Regions from separate parts of the Exiguobacterium sp. ZOR0005 genome, predicted to be linked through region 1. Evidence: riboswitches for the same ligand, from Rfam matches in the RefSeq annotation. Region 1 holds a riboswitch; the other holds the start of a gene.
The links. A riboswitch is a leader RNA that binds a small molecule or an ion and turns the genes downstream of it on or off. The one in region 1 is predicted to bind S-adenosylmethionine.

Region 1 (7,706 bases):
CGAGAAACTTTTTGATTCCGACTCGGGCCACCGCCGCGAGCGCCAGACCGATTCCCGCTCGAACGAGCATTCGTTTCACCATCGTTCTCCCTCCTTAACGTCCGAAACGATAAAGTGGCATCCCTTTCACTTCTGTATCGATTTTAAACACCGACCCTGCGTCCGGGTACGTTTCGAGCGCCTCCTCGTCCATGCCTTCTCGCGCCGTCGTGATGGCGAGTTGGTTCAAGTCGTCGCCGATAAAACAACACGATGTGACGTTCGGCGCCGGGACAGACACTTCGAGCACTTTTTCGCCCGTGTCCGGATTCCAGCGCGACACTTTTCCGCCGGCGAAGTGGGCGATCCATAAGTACCCATCCTCATCCGAGGTCATACCGTCCGGGAAACCGTCCTCTTCCTTGAAATCAATCACGGCCTCGCCTTCGCCGAGCGTTCCCGTCTTCAAATCGAATGGGTAACGTCGAACCGTCTCGGTCGGCGTATCGATATGATAAAACGTTTGATGGTCCGGAGACCACGTCAATCCGTTCGACAAAGTCAAATTCGTCAACATTTCCTCGGTCGTACCATCCCGGTTCAAGCGGTAAAGTGTCGCCTGTTCGTCTTTATCGTTCAAATGGAGCGTTCCCGCAAAAATCCGTCCATACGGGTCGGCCTTTCCGTCGTTGAATCGCAACACGCCTTCCGGGTCGTCGAGTTCGACGAGCTTGTCGAGTTCTCTCGACGTCTCGTCCCATTCGTAGATGCCGTCCTTTAATCCGACGATGACGCCATCGGTCACTTTCGGAACGGCGAAACCGATTTGTTGTCCCATATCGAACGACGAGATCTCGTCTTCTTTTTCGTCATACCACCAGAGCGTGTGCCCCTCGATATCGACCCAATAAAACCGCTTCAGTTCGGCGTCCCAACAAGGTCCCTCCCCAAGCGTATTTCTGACTCGAATCCAACATGTCGCGTTCACGTTCTCCATTGAATAGCCTCCACTCTCTACTATGATGTCAAGAGACTATTCCCTTCGCCGGACCGGTCTATGCATGAATCTGTAAATTGTTTCGGTCGATTTGCCGACAAGTGAGGACAAAAAAACTCTCTCACCGATTCAGGAGAGAGAGCTCAACTTTATTTTGCACCTTCAACGTTCATATGCTTGCTACGGAGCTGACCGCAGGCCGCATCGATGTCGGTCCCGTGTTCGAGACGGACACCTGTGTTGATTCCGCGTTTTTTCAAAATATCATAAAACGCCATAATATCTTCTGACGTGCTTCGTTCATATTGGATATGTTCGTTGACCGGGTTGTATGGGATCAAGTTGACGTACGACTTGTCTTTGATATCCGCAATCAAGTCGGCGAGCTCCTCGGCGTGTTCCGGCAAGTCGTTCACTTTCGAGAGCAAGATGTACTCGAACGTGATTCGTTTGTTCGTCTTCTCGACGTAATAACGGATCGCCGGCATGAGCTTGTCGAGCGGGAACGCCCGGTTAATCTTCATGATCTGTGTCCGGAGCGCATCGTTCGGCGCGTGAAGCGAGAGCGCCAAGTTGATGCGGAGGTCAAGGTCGGCGAACTTATAGATTTTGTCGGCGAGACCGCTCGTCGACACGTTGATTTTCCGTGGGGCGATGGCCAGACCACGCTCGTCTTTGACGACACGAAGGAAATCGACCAAGTTGTCGAAGTTATCGAACGGCTCCCCGATTCCCATGACGACGATATGACTGACCCGGGCCCCTTCGCCGACTTCGTCCAAGTAATGTTGAACGGTCATGATCTGTTCAACGACCTCTCCCGCCGTCAAATCGCGCGTCTTCTTCAAGAGACCGCTCGCACAGAAGCTGCAGCCGATGTTGCAACCGACTTGCGTCGTCACACAGACCGATCGGCCGTACTTGTGACGCATGAGCACCGTCTCGATATAATGTCCATCGTGTAATTTAAGTAAGAATTTGACCGTCCCGTCGCCCGCCTCTTGTTTGACGAACAACTCTTGTGTCGAGATGACGTAACGTTCCGCGAGCGCTGCCTTCACTTCATCTCGCACGTTGATGGCATCCATCGACTTGACCCGGTCGATATAGAGCGAGTCCCAAATCTGTCTCGCGTGGTAGGCGCTGTATCCAAAATCGACACAGACGTCCGTGAGCTGATCAAACGTCAGCTCGTATATAGATGGTTTCATTGCTATCTGTCCTTTCTTCAATCCGCATAATTCCCATTGTAGCGGACCGCGTCGACGGGTGCAACGTTCCGTTCTTACACGTTCTTCGGGAGTGGGCGGGTCACATGCCGTTCAAACGCATAAGCGAGACGAATCAAGTCACGCTCGGAAAAACTCGTTCCGGTGAACGAGAGCCCGAACGGGGCACCGCTCTGTTTGATGGCAAATGGGATCGTGATCGTCGGATGTCCCGCTTTGGCCGCCATGTCGTAGTTAAAGTCATGCGGCAACACGAGGCCGTGCAACGTATCATTCTTGAGCAGACGGTCGAGTCCGGCGGTTTTCGCGGACCGGACGTCATCCAAACGGCGTTTCAAATAAGCGGCTTCGGTGAGGCGGCCCGAGAGCCGATCTGCTTTCTCAAACGCCACTTGTCCGTGCGGGATCGCCTCCGGATGGGCGGCGTTCCATTCGATCAGATCGGTCAGTGTTTTATACGGGAGCGACGTCGTGGCGAGATATGCTTCGATCCCGAGTTTGAACTCATGGTACAAAATATCGCCCTGGTCGAGAGACTCGTCGTTCGGTGACTCCACTTCGACCAGTACGATGCCGCTCTCTTTTAGCAAAAGAAGCGCTTGATCGTAGAGCGTCTGTTCTTCTGCCGATAAATCGACTTTTACGTAACCGACTCGCATCCCGACCGCCTGCCGTTCGTCCAGACACGTGCTGTACGGCGGACCGGCAGGTGTATGCATCGTCGCCGGGTCGGACGGGTCGGACCCGCACATCGCTTCGAGCGCAAGTACCGCGTCACGCAACGTTCTCGCCATCGGCCCGGCCGTGTCTTGTGACCGAGAGATCGGGATGATGCCACTCCGACTGATCAGTCCGACGGTCGGTTTGATTCCGACGATACTATTGTGGACGCTCGGATGCACGATCGATCCGCTCGTCTCGCTGCCGACGGCGAGAAGTGTCAAGTTGGCGGCGACGGCGGAAGCTGATCCTGAACTCGATCCCCCGACGTCTAGATTGTCACCGTATGGATTTTTCGTCTGTCCGCCGACAGCGCTCCATCCGTTCGGCATGTTCTCGGTCAAGAAGTTGGCCCACTCCGATAAGTTCGCTTTGCCGAGGATGACGGCGCCGTTTTCACGCAAGCGCCGCACGAGATCGGCGTCTCGACGCGCGAAATGATCCGAAAGAGCCATCGCTCCCGCCGTCGTTTTCATTAGCCCGTCCGTCTCGACGTTGTCTTTGATGAGCACCGGGATGCCGAGGAGCGGCAGGCGTACCCCTTTCCGGTAGGCGCGATCACAAGCCTCCGCCTCGAACAACGCATCCGGGTTCACTTGAAGGACAGCGTGCAGCGTATCGTTCCACTCTGCGATTCGGCTCAAATAATACGCCGTCACGTCACGGGCCGTGAACGTTCCTTCTTTATAACCGCGATGGGCGGTCTCGATATCCAACTCTAACAAATCAATTTGGTCTGTCATGTAAGTCCCTCCTTCGGTCGATAGTCCGGTATTCGCCACTCGTGTCCGATTCCCTCTTTTTGTCGCCAAAGGACGAGCGACTTGATACACTAGAGGAAACGATCACGGAGGTTCCCATGTCTCGTTCCTATCTTTTCGTCTTACTGTCGGTTTTCGCGCTGTTCTTTCTGCAGTTATACGGGAACGATGTCCCGTACGCGCCGTTTTTGTCGCTCCTGCTCCTTTGTTTCATCGTCGGCGCCACGCTCTATAAGCTCAAGCGACATCCAAACCGTTGACGTCGATTCAGGCGGGATGGTATGATGCTGTCACCAACTACATATCGATATCTTGAGTGAACGAGAGACCTGGCTCTATGACTTCACAGCAACCTGCCTACGCAAGGTGCTACTTCCAGCAAGGCGCTGCCTTGGACGATATGACAGAACGCTCATGTCGATGACATGGGCGTTTTTATTTGGACAATGAGTACAGAGGGGGATTTTTTAGATGGAAAAAGCAACATTCGCGGGCGGCTGTTTTTGGTGCATGGTCACCCCGTTCGAGGAACTACCTGGGATTGAAGGAATCGTCTCCGGCTATACGGGCGGACACGTCGACGACCCGACGTATGAGCAAGTGAAGACCGGCACGACCGGTCACTACGAGGTCGTTGAGATCACGTTCGACCCGTCACTGTTCACTTATGAACGCTTATTAGAACTCTACTGGATCCAAACGGACCCGACCGACGCCGATGGGCAGTTCCAGGACCGTGGTACGCAATATGCGCCGGCCATCTTCTATCACACGGAAGCACAACGCATCGCCGCCGATAAGAGCCGTGACGAACTCGCGGCGAGCGGACGATTCAAGGACCCGATCGTCACGAAGATTTTGCCAGCTGACACGTTCTATCCGGCAGAGGAATATCATCAGGATTTCCATAAAAAGAATCCGAAACATTATAAGGAAGACCGAGCTATTTCCGGGCGTGATGCATTCATTGATGTCGCGTGGGCAGAAAAGATTTAACGTGTATACTTGAATTTGAAAAGACGCGGCCGATTTGATGGGGTCGCGTCTTTTCAACTATTTCGGGATTAGGTACTATAATGACAACATGTGAACTTCAATAAAAAAAAGTAAAATGTACAAAATTCAAATCAATGGAAGGTCAGATCAAGTAAGAATAAAATTTTTATAAAGATAAATCTGCAAGTCTTACAGTTTATCAATTCTCTCCTATGGAACAGTTTTGGCATTTCAATTAATATTTTTTAGGAGGATCTATGAATCCAGTAATAGTCACCTATTTAAACATCACATTTGAAGCTGAGGGAACCACTGAGGAAATACCTCTTGCGGAAATGACAAAACAACTCAATATATCTCTAGATAGCTTTATTGAAGATACTACTATTAATGGCCAATTACACTATGATGCACGATATTCTAACGGAGCAAGTCAACGCGTCACTTTAGCAAGAAATGAAATTCATATGACTTGGGGCTATGTTATTGAAAACTTTTTGTACACATGGAGAATGATTTATGAATGGTTATACAAAAAAGAAATTTATGACGGTGAGCCTTTTAAGAGATATGCCTCTCTTTACGAGGCCTTTGCTGAACAACTCAGCCCCGAGGATTATGTAGAATTTAAAACATTATCGGAAGAAAAAATCATAAAAATATATGGTTCTCCATTTGAACCTAGAGATGAGATTGCTACGAATGAAGAGCAGATGAAGATGTATCTTGATACAGACTTGATTAATTCTAGGGAGCTCATTCGACAAGAAGGGCGTTATTTTGACCATGTTTTTGAAAAGTGGATTAAAGTTGAGCCTTCAATGGAGATTTTCAGACAATTATATATAGACCTTCAGTATTAAACGATGCTGTTACCATAACGGTCTTATGTGAGTGAGTAATGCGTCTCAAAGTCAAATTCATAGCCTAGTATCACATAAAATATCGTTTAATTGAAAAAAATCAAAAAACTCACTTTTCTGAACTAAACCAAAAAAATAAGACAATAAATAATCTGTCAGGCGACTTTGAATACCTGGGTCCACAATTCTATCGTGCCCAGGTTATTTAGTCGCTGTTTTGGTACGCCGATAGCTATAGTAATCGATTGACTTCGCGAAATATAAAGGTGAGAAATTCTTTCAATATGATACATATGTCGATGGTAAGTTTTATCGCGTGGGTATTCGTAAATAAGCAGATGGATCAAGTAAAAATCTGCAAGTAACACAGTTCTATCCAAAAACTACAGTATGGGAGGTACTGATGCTGAAAATCTGTAGCATTAAAAACCTGGTCATCATGTATCAAGAGATGAATTCTGAACAGGAAATCTCTTTGATAGAATTACTCAATGATAAAGAGATGGAACTATTGGATTTTTTAGAGAACAAAGAGATGTCAGGTGAACTCATAAACTATATCAAATACTCAGACGGTACAGAACAAGTTGTGACTCATGACAAGTCCGAACCTGATTTAAGCGAAGGGACATTCAGGTTGTTCGATTTCGCTCAACGCTGGCTCACCGTATACGAATGGCGAGACTCCAAAGAATTTGAAACAAGACGAGAATTCCTAAAGTTCGATTCCCTCTATGAAGGTCTTAGATATTTGGCCGGTCCAGAAAAATGGTCCTATTACTCTAATCTTTCCTCTGAAGAGCTCGAGGAACATTTGGGACCAGACACACAGGGACTGGACGAGCATGAAAATTCAGATGAACGCTTAGAGATATATTTAAGAAGTGAGAAAGACTACTTATTTGAAGGAGAATGGAATTCAAGAAAAGGAATCAAGAGTGGCCGTTACTATGATCCATATTTAGAGAAATGGATTAACATCCCAGAATCATATACTGCATTGAGACCCTTCATTCTAGGGGTAACTTATTAAAAAAATTGAAACCAAAGTAAGAAAAATACCCTTCGCACATAAATTGGACGGGGGTACCCTAATTGTCTTGAGATAATATAAAAACACTTTCGGCGTGGTACAATTTTTAAAATGTGCTAGCATCGAAGGTGTTTTTTGCTTGAAGAAAAACATTTACCAGAAAGATTGTATGAAAATATACGAACGTCTTTTTGTTTTTATGTATGTCGATTATGGCGAAGCATATTTGTACTAAAGAAGACGGTAAGGTCGGTCAAATGTTCTCCTTCTCTCACATCACAAAGAATGTCCATGCTCACAAGTTTAAATTCTTCTTATCGATCCTCGTAATGTTCAGGAAGTCGTCGAAGCAACAGCCCCGTCATCTTGTCCATCGTCTGTTGGTCTAGTTGGAAACTGTCCTATTGAATCACCCTCTTCTGTTGGTAACCTAACGATACCCCGTATTCAAACAAGCAATACCTTGTCTATTTTCATGTAAGCCCTAGTGTTGTTTCAAACAAGCCAGGGCTTGTTTAGAAAAAGTACACATTTTTAATTAAACTGTAGCCTGAGTAGTAGACACTAAAAAAGTCTATTGCTCAGGGTATAGTTTATTGTGGTGCTTAGTCTTTTTTATTTTGAAGAAGCGGTAGCGTTAACGCAAAATAGATAGTACAAGTGTACAGAAAATTCTTTATACCTCTATACGAATCGAGAGCCAGAAGATGTATACATAAACATAATGTCTTATTGAGTATGAGATTATAAAAAAATCAAAATACAATGAATAAGAGGATGATCCCCTAATTAAAATAGAAGCAACTGCCCTCTTCCTAGTTGAAATCTACTAGCTTATAAGCTCATGACTATATGAATAGATATCCTTACATATGTCACAGAGACGCAAGGAAGAGTTATCGAGATGGAACGAATGGGATGGAGCGAGTTACCTGAAGAATTAAAAGCAGACCAAATATTCACGGCGAGAAAATGCTTACATAATGACTTTTTTTATTTATCTGTCCAAAACAGTAATAAAGATGATCAAGCTATCGTTGATTTGATTTAAAAGAACCGACGTATCATCATAAATAAGAAAAAATTGACTGGATTCCAATCAAAAACACCATTCGGCCGAATGGTGTT
Region 2 (7,706 bases), on a different contig from region 1:
GTTCCGTGAACGCCCCCATAAAGAAGAAGGCTCCGAACGCCGTCACGATGGATAAAATTGAAAAAACAGGCAACCCGGCATTATTAAACCCATCAAGCAGCAACCCGCCGATGATCGGTCCGACCGACTGGCCGAGCGCGGTCAATCCCATCGCCCCGAAATACGTCCCCCGCAAATGTTCCGGCGCGAGCTCGTCGGTCAATACGTCCGTCATCGTGAACATGAGTACTTCCCCGATCGTGAAGATGACCATCGCGACGAAGAGCACCCACGTCTCAGTCGCAAACCCGATCAACAACAGCCCGATCGACAACGTCGCGACCCCGAAAAAGAGCGACTTGATCGGCGAGACGCGAATGCCGAACTTCATAATCGGATACTGAACGACGAGTACGGTGATCGCGTTGACTGTCAACAAATACGCAAACAGGCGCGACCCGTCACTGAAGCCGTCATGGAACGCGATGAACTGCGGCAACGTCGAATTGAACTGACTGTAGCCGATGATGGCGAAAATCATGCCGATGATGACGAAGCGGAACGTCTTGTCTTCTTTCAAGACACGGAACGTCTCGGTCAAGCGCGGCCGTACTTTGATGCCGTCGCTTTCTTCAAACGGATACTTTTTAAACAATCCTGAGATGACGAGTCCATAAAACACGTACACACCGGTCACGACGAAGAACGCGCTCTTCGCCCCGGTGAGCGATAAGACGACCGCGAGCAACGGTCCGATCGCGGCGGCGATATTGATGAGAAAATAGCGTACGTTGTAGACGATGACGCGTTGCTCCGGTTTCGTCGTATCGCTGATGAGTGCCCGGGATGCCGGTTCAAGGAACGAGCGCGATACCCCCATCAAGACGGAGAACACGTAAAACCAGACGAGTTCGGTCGCGAGCGCGAAGCCCGTGAACGTGAGCGCGTTCAACCCGATGCCGATGAGCATGAGCTGTTTGCGCCCGTGCCGGTCCGACAGCGTCCCGCCGAAAAAACTCATAAATAGACCGGACATGGCTGAGACGGCGAACACCGTCCCGATGACGCTCGCCGAGAAACCGAGCGTCGCGAGATAAATCGCAAAAAACGGCATGACGAAAAACGTCGACAGCCGAGCAAAGAACGTACCGAACAAGACGCCTAGCGTCAGCGGATGAATCTGTCTCATGTTCATCCGAATCCCCCCTTTTCTTACATATAAATAGTGTACTTCTCTTTATGAAAGAACACTACGACAAACAAAAAAGGCCCGGGATGGCCCGGGCCTAGCGTGATTATTGGTTGACCGGTACGACGGCACCTTTGTATTCCTCTAAGATCCACTGCTGTGTCTCTTCTGACGTGAGAACCTCAAGGAGTGCTTTGACGCGCTCGTCATCTTCGTCACCTTCACGTGTGACGATCAAGTTGACGTACGGTGAATCTTCGCCTTCGAGTGCGATCGCGTCTTCAAGCGGGTTGAGTCCGGCATCAATCGCGTAGTTCGTGTTGATGAGAACGGCGTCGCCTTCTCCGTTGTTGTACGCCTGCGGGAGGAGGGCCGCCTCGACGTTCGTCTTGAACGTCAAGTTTTTCGGGTTGTCGACGATATCGGCAACCGTCGCTTCGACCGTCTTGCCTTCAGCGAGCGTGATCAAGCCTTCTGATTGGAGCATCGTGAGGATCCGGCCGTGGTCAGCGACCGATGAGCTCATGATGATCTCCGCACCGTCCGGAAGCTCATCGAGTGAGGCGTAGTCTTGTGAGTAGACACCGATCGGCTCGATGTGGACGCCTCCGGCTGAAGCGAATTTGTAGTCTTTGTTTTCAGCCATTTGTGACTCGAGGTATGGCTCGTGTTGGAAGTAGTTCGCGTCCAACTCGCCGTCCGCGAGCGTCTTGTTCGGGAGGACGTAGTCTTGGAACTTCGTGATTTCAAGCTTGTAGCCTTTTGCTTCGTATTCATCTTTGACGTGCTCCAAAATCTCCGCGTGCGGGACGTTCGATGCACCGATGACGAGCGTCTTGTCGTCGCCTGCGCCTGATTCTGAATCCCCGCCGCAAGCCGCGAGAATGGTGAGTGCTGATGCTGCCGTTAAACCGAGTACTGTTTTCCATGATTTCATGTGTGAACCCTCCAAATGTTTTTTTATGTGATTAAGCTGAACGCTTATCAATTCTTGTGACGAGTCGGTCTCCGATGAACTGGATGACGAAGACGATGACTAAGATGAGGACGGTCGCGACGAACGTCACGTCGTTCCGCGAACGCTGGAACCCGTCAAGGAACGCCAAGTTACCGAGGCCTCCCCCGCCGACGACACCTGCCATCGCCGTATAACCGACGATCGCGACGAGTGTGACCGTGATCCCCGACACGATGGCCGGGAGTGCCTCAGGGAACAACACTTTATAGATGATTTGCCATTTCGTCGCACCCATCGATTCGGCCGCCTCGATGACACCGCGGTCGATCTCACGAAGTGCGAGTTCGACCATCCGGGCATAGAACGGGGCTGCCCCGATAATGAGCGCCGGGAGCGCCGCCGTCGAACCGAGGATCGTCCCGACGACGATCTTCGTGAACGGGATGAGCAAGATGATCAAAATAATGAACGGGATCGAGCGGAAGACGTTGACGAACGCACTGACGACCGTGTAAATCGTCCGATTCTTCATCATGAGCGGCTCGTTCGTCACATAAAGGATCATCCCGAGTGCGAGACCGAAGGCGAACGTCGCGCCACCGGCGACGAGCGTCATATAAATCGTCTGCCACGTCTCTTCGAGCATGATCTCCCAGTCTACGTTAGGAAACATCGTTCTCCACCTCCACTTCCACTGCCTGCGATCGGATTGAGGCGATGGCCCGCTCGACTTCAGCCGGCTCTCCGATCAGTTGAATAAATAGCGTCCCGAGCGCGCCGACTTGCGACTGCGTCACGTTCCCGCCGATGATGTTGAACCCGATATCGTGCGTCTTCAAGACGTCTGAGAGAATCGGTTGTTCGGCCGTCTCGTTCAAGAACTTCAGCTTGACGATTTGACCGCTCGGATAGCGCGCCTTCAAATGTTCGAACGTGAGCGACATGTCGTCGACGGCGCCGATCTGTTTGACGAACTCTTTCGTGATCGGTTGTTCCGGGTGTTGGAACACGTCGGCGACTTGACCGATCTCGACGACTTTCCCCGCTTCCATGACGGCGACACGGTGACAAATCTTTTGGATGACGTGCATCTCGTGCGTGATGAGCACGATCGTCAGTCCGAGTTTCTTGTTGATGCTGACGAGCAACTCGAGAATCGAGTCAGTCGTCTTCGGGTCGAGCGCGCTCGTCGCTTCATCGCAGAGGAGCACTTCTGGATTCGTAGCGAGCGCACGGGCAATCCCGACTCGCTGCTTTTGACCGCCCGACAGTTGGGACGGATAGCTGTCTTCTCGTCCCGTCAATCCGACGAGATCGACGAGTTCTTCGACGCGGCGCTTGCGCTCGCTCGCCGGTACACCAATCAGCTCGAGCGGGAAGCTGATGTTCTCAGCGACCGTGCGCGACCAGAGAAGATTGAAGTGCTGAAACACCATCGAGACGTTTTTACGTACCCCGCGTAACTCTTTCGGGCTCAGCTTCGTCAGTTCGCTCCCTGCCACCTCGATCGAGCCGCTCGATGGCGACTCGAGACGGTTGAGGAGTCGAATGAGCGTCGACTTCCCTGCCCCTGAATATCCGATTATTCCAAAAATTTCGCCGCTTTCGATTGTAAGCGACACATCATCGACCGCCTGGACTCGACCGTTCTTCGTGTCGAACCATTTGGCCACATTGCGTAGTTGAATCAATCCCTTTCCCTCCTGACAACAAAAAAAGTACGCACGTTTGAGCAAACGTGCGTACTTTATCGGTACGGACAACGATTGCTCTCATCTTCCAAGGTTCTCACCTTGCTGGAATTAGCACCATTTCGGATTGCTCCGCGGTTGCTGGGCGTCATAGGGCCAGTCCCTCAGCCTCTCTTGATAAGAGTGTTGTTTATTCGATTAGCTTTATCATAGCGACACATTATTTTCATGTCAAACTATTTTATGCGAAAAAATAAAAAAAGGTGCCGTCCGAAGACGACACAGAACGTAGCACCTTGAGTCACAGGAAGGACAACCCATAGATGAACCCCTTTTGCCCGATCAGAGCATTCATCCTTAATATGGGGGATTTCGCTCGTCGATCACCCGATCCTCACATGTACCGAACGGTTACGCGGTCGGTATTCCTTCGCTTGATTTTTTTGGGGGACAATCGAAGGGAAGGTCCACTTAAAATCGCGTAAGCGAGTGGTTCGGCGATGTGAGAACGTCTTGATCGCGAGTAAATCGCGTCCTATTTTTGTGTTCAAGTAAGATGTTGTAATGAATATACCATTCGTGAACTTTCTGTGTCAACTGATTATTTAAAATTTTCAGATTATTCTAATGTTCCCATCTTACTTGACGAAAGATAGGACGTGCTGCACGTTTTGAAACGCGTACAATCGGTCTCGGACTTGGCCGTCTTCAAGCTTCAACAGCGCCGGTATACTCTTCACTTGGTACGCTTCTAACTCGTTCGGGATAAAGTTGGCATCGTGCTTTTCAATCTCGAGTGTCGGGTCGACCGCCTCGACGACCGCGAGCATCCGCTCGGCCACGGCGCATGTTCCACACATCGGGGCGTATATATATAACAATCCGTCTGTAATCATTTTTCTCACCTCTCTACTGATTATAAAAAGCTTCGGCCAGACATTCAAAAGTTGTGCTCGTTTTGAAAAAATTCTGAATACTTCCATTTTTCTGGTTGACGTGCACCCGAAAGAGGCATAGTATGGTCAATAACTTTAATGCTTTTGTACATAACAGTAAAAGAGAAGGATAGGTGAAGAAGACATGACGGAAGAACGACTTACCGGAAAACAGTTCTTGATGAACGTATTGAACGGACTCAGCCTTGCCATTTTGATCGCCCTCATTCCGAGCGCATTGCTCGGTGAATTGACGAAAGCCATCTTGCCGTATTTTCCGTCGCTCCAGTTCATCTTAGACGCGACGACGATCGCGATGCGCCTCCTCCCCGTCATCATCGGTGTCGCCGTCGCCATGCAGTTCGGACGCACGGCGCTCGAGGCCGGAACGATCGGGATCGCGACACACGTCGGCAGCGGCGCCATCCGCATCGAAGAGGGAGCCTTCCTCATGGCTGGTATCGGTGACGTCATCACAGCCGGTGTCACGGCAGCGCTTGCGACGTATCTCGTCATGCAGCTGGCACCGCGCTTGAAGACATACACGGTACTCGTCTTGCCGATGACGGTCATCGTCGTCGCCGGAGGCATCGGCTCGTTCCTGCTCACGTACATCTCACAGATCACGACGTACGTCGGGACGATTATCATGACGATGACCGAACTCCAGCCGGTCGTCATGGGTATCTTGATCGCGATGGCGTTCTCACTCATCATCGTCTCCCCGATCTCGACGGTCGGGATCGCGACGGCGATCAGTCTATCCGGCGTCGCGGCCGGCGCAGCCAACCTCGGTGTCGTCGCAGCCGGTTTCGGGCTCGCCATCGCCGGATGGCAGATGAATGCGACCGGCACGTCGATCGCCCACTTCCTCGGGTCACCGAAAATCCAGATGGCGAACTTCATCCGTCGTCCCATCATGATGCTGCCGGTGCTCGCGAACGCGGCCATCCTCGGAGCGCTCGCCGGTATCCTCCGCATTGAAGGCACCCCGATCAGTGCCGGGTTCGGTGTCTCGGGGCTCATCGGACCGATCAATGCGCTTCATTTGATGCCAGGCGGCTTCGCGCTCTTCAACGTCTTGCTCGTCATCGTCTTGTTCGGTCTCATCCCGATCGCGCTCGGTGTCTTCTTCTTCAAATTGTTCAACCGGACGCCGCTCATCCGCCCGGAACATTACCGCCTCGATTTCGAATGAACGATAAAACCCGGCTTCTCGTGAAGAGAAACCGGGTTTTGTTTAGCCTTGAATCATCGCTTCATATTCTTCGGCCGACATGAGCTTGTCGACGTCTGATGCGTCATTCAATTCGACTTCAATCATCCAAGCGCCTTCGAACGGTGCTTCGTTGACGAGTTCTGGTGAATCGGCGAGTGATTCGTTCACCGCTGTGATTTTCCCAGAGATTGGTGCGTAAAGCTCTGAGACCGTCTTGACCGACTCGACCGATCCGAACGGCTCATCGATTAGGATCGTGCCCCCGATTTCAGGAAGTTCGACGAACACGATGTCCCCGAGTTCGCTTTGTGCGAAATCTGTGATCCCGATGCGGGCCACGCTTCCGTTCACTTCAACCCATTCGTGTTCTTTTGAATAACGTAAATTGGCAGGTACTTTGCTCATCCTAACTTCCCCCTCAAATAAATTAGACTCACACGTGTATTATAGCACTTAGCCCCAAACGTCTGTAAACGACTTTTCTGAAAAACCGACCGTCGATTTTTCCCCGTCCGTCACGATCGGACGCTTTAAAAGCATACCATTGCTAGCGAGGAGGTCGAGTTGTTCGTCTTCTGACAAGTTTGGCAGTTTGTCTTTTATGCCTTCATTCCGATACACTTGCCCGCTCGTGTTGAAGAACTTTTTGAGCGGCAGGCCTGACTGCTTCCACAGTTCGGCCAACTCTTCTTTCGCCGGCGTCGCCTCGACGATATGGACGTATGTATAGTCGATGCCGTTCTCCTTTAACCATTTCTCTGCCTTCTTGCACGTGCTGCACGGCGGATAGCCGTATATTGTCACCATGTTCATCACCTCTTCTGTTAATGTAGCATATCTCGTTTCTCGGTATCACGTCCGAAGCAAACGTTCGATTTCCCGTTTCAGCGTCGCGTTGACGGGGTGGCGTTCTTCGATGTAGGCGAGGATGGCGGCAGCCGCCTCGACGGAACGTCCATATCCAAGTACCCCTTGCTCGAGAAACGCAATCATCTCCGGATGTTGAACTTCGACGCGCCGGGTCGGATTGAACGGGTCACTCGTCTCCCCGTGTGCTTTCAACACGTTGTTGACGGCCGATACTTGGATGAGCTCGAATCCTGCGAGCCGCTCACCCCGCCGCTCGCGGAGCAGGCCGACATATAGGTTCGTCAGCGCCTCTTCATAGCAATAAGCGGCGCCAGCAGCCTGTGCGATGATTTTTGGCGTAGCAAACGCTTCGAGCGCGTCGTCACGTTTCCAGACGATTCGCCCCGGTGTGTAAGCGATAGAAGGCATCTCAGGCAAGTCGAACACAGCGAACTCGGCATAAATCCCGTCCGCATACATGACCTTATGTCCGTCTTTCGTGTTCTGGAACTGGTAGGCAAGCGGCTCGACCTCGAGCCAATCTAACTGGTCGATAAACCGGGCCTTCTGACCGTCCTCAACAATTAAAAAGAAGTCGAGGTCCGAATAGTCGTCGAGCCGGTCCGTCTCGAGGCCGACCGAGCCGAGTGCAAGGAGCATGAGCGTGCCCTCATACTCTGCCACGGAACGGCCAATCGCATCCATCCGTTCTAGCAAGTCATCTCGTTTCATCCATATCCCCTCCTTCATCCATTGTACGAGGTCCTGTCACAAAAAAGAAAGAGCCGACCGCGTCCGGCCGACCCTTTCTCTCTTCTTATACGATGAACTTGTTCGCTTTGATCAAGCTCGCTGCGACTTCGCGCTTCGTGCCGATGACATTGAT

Region 2: another riboswitch for S-adenosylmethionine. It lies ahead of L971_RS13385 (methionine ABC transporter ATP-binding protein); the one in region 1 lies ahead of msrA (peptide-methionine (S)-S-oxide reductase MsrA).

Annotation. Positions count from the first base shown of each region.
Region 1 covers NZ_JTLB01000024.1:25,279-32,984, forward strand. The annotation lists gene L971_RS10625 (hypothetical protein) at 1-82, opposite strand, end outside; gene L971_RS10630 (SMP-30/gluconolactonase/LRE family protein) at 95-976, opposite strand; gene rlmN (23S rRNA (adenine(2503)-C(2))-methyltransferase RlmN) at 1,126-2,187, opposite strand; gene L971_RS10640 (amidase family protein) at 2,262-3,668, opposite strand; gene L971_RS15185 (hypothetical protein) at 3,785-3,946, shown strand; SAM riboswitch class I at 3,991-4,090, shown strand; gene msrA (peptide-methionine (S)-S-oxide reductase MsrA) at 4,158-4,682, shown strand; gene L971_RS10655 (hypothetical protein) at 4,940-5,545, shown strand; gene L971_RS10660 (hypothetical protein) at 5,949-6,578, shown strand; gene L971_RS15070 (hypothetical protein) at 7,483-7,629, shown strand.
Region 2 covers NZ_JTLB01000031.1:84,803-92,508, forward strand. The annotation lists gene L971_RS13370 (MFS transporter) at 1-1,174, opposite strand, end outside; gene L971_RS13375 (MetQ/NlpA family ABC transporter substrate-binding protein) at 1,275-2,105, opposite strand; gene L971_RS13380 (methionine ABC transporter permease) at 2,137-2,799, opposite strand; gene L971_RS13385 (methionine ABC transporter ATP-binding protein) at 2,789-3,817, opposite strand; SAM riboswitch class I at 3,896-4,001, opposite strand; gene L971_RS13390 (thioredoxin family protein) at 4,456-4,713, opposite strand; gene L971_RS13395 (PTS transporter subunit IIC) at 4,898-5,950, shown strand; gene gcvH (glycine cleavage system protein GcvH) at 5,993-6,376, opposite strand; gene L971_RS13405 (arsenate reductase family protein) at 6,425-6,778, opposite strand; gene L971_RS13410 (hypothetical protein) at 6,824-7,552, opposite strand; gene L971_RS13415 (acyl-CoA dehydrogenase family protein) at 7,638-7,706, opposite strand, start outside.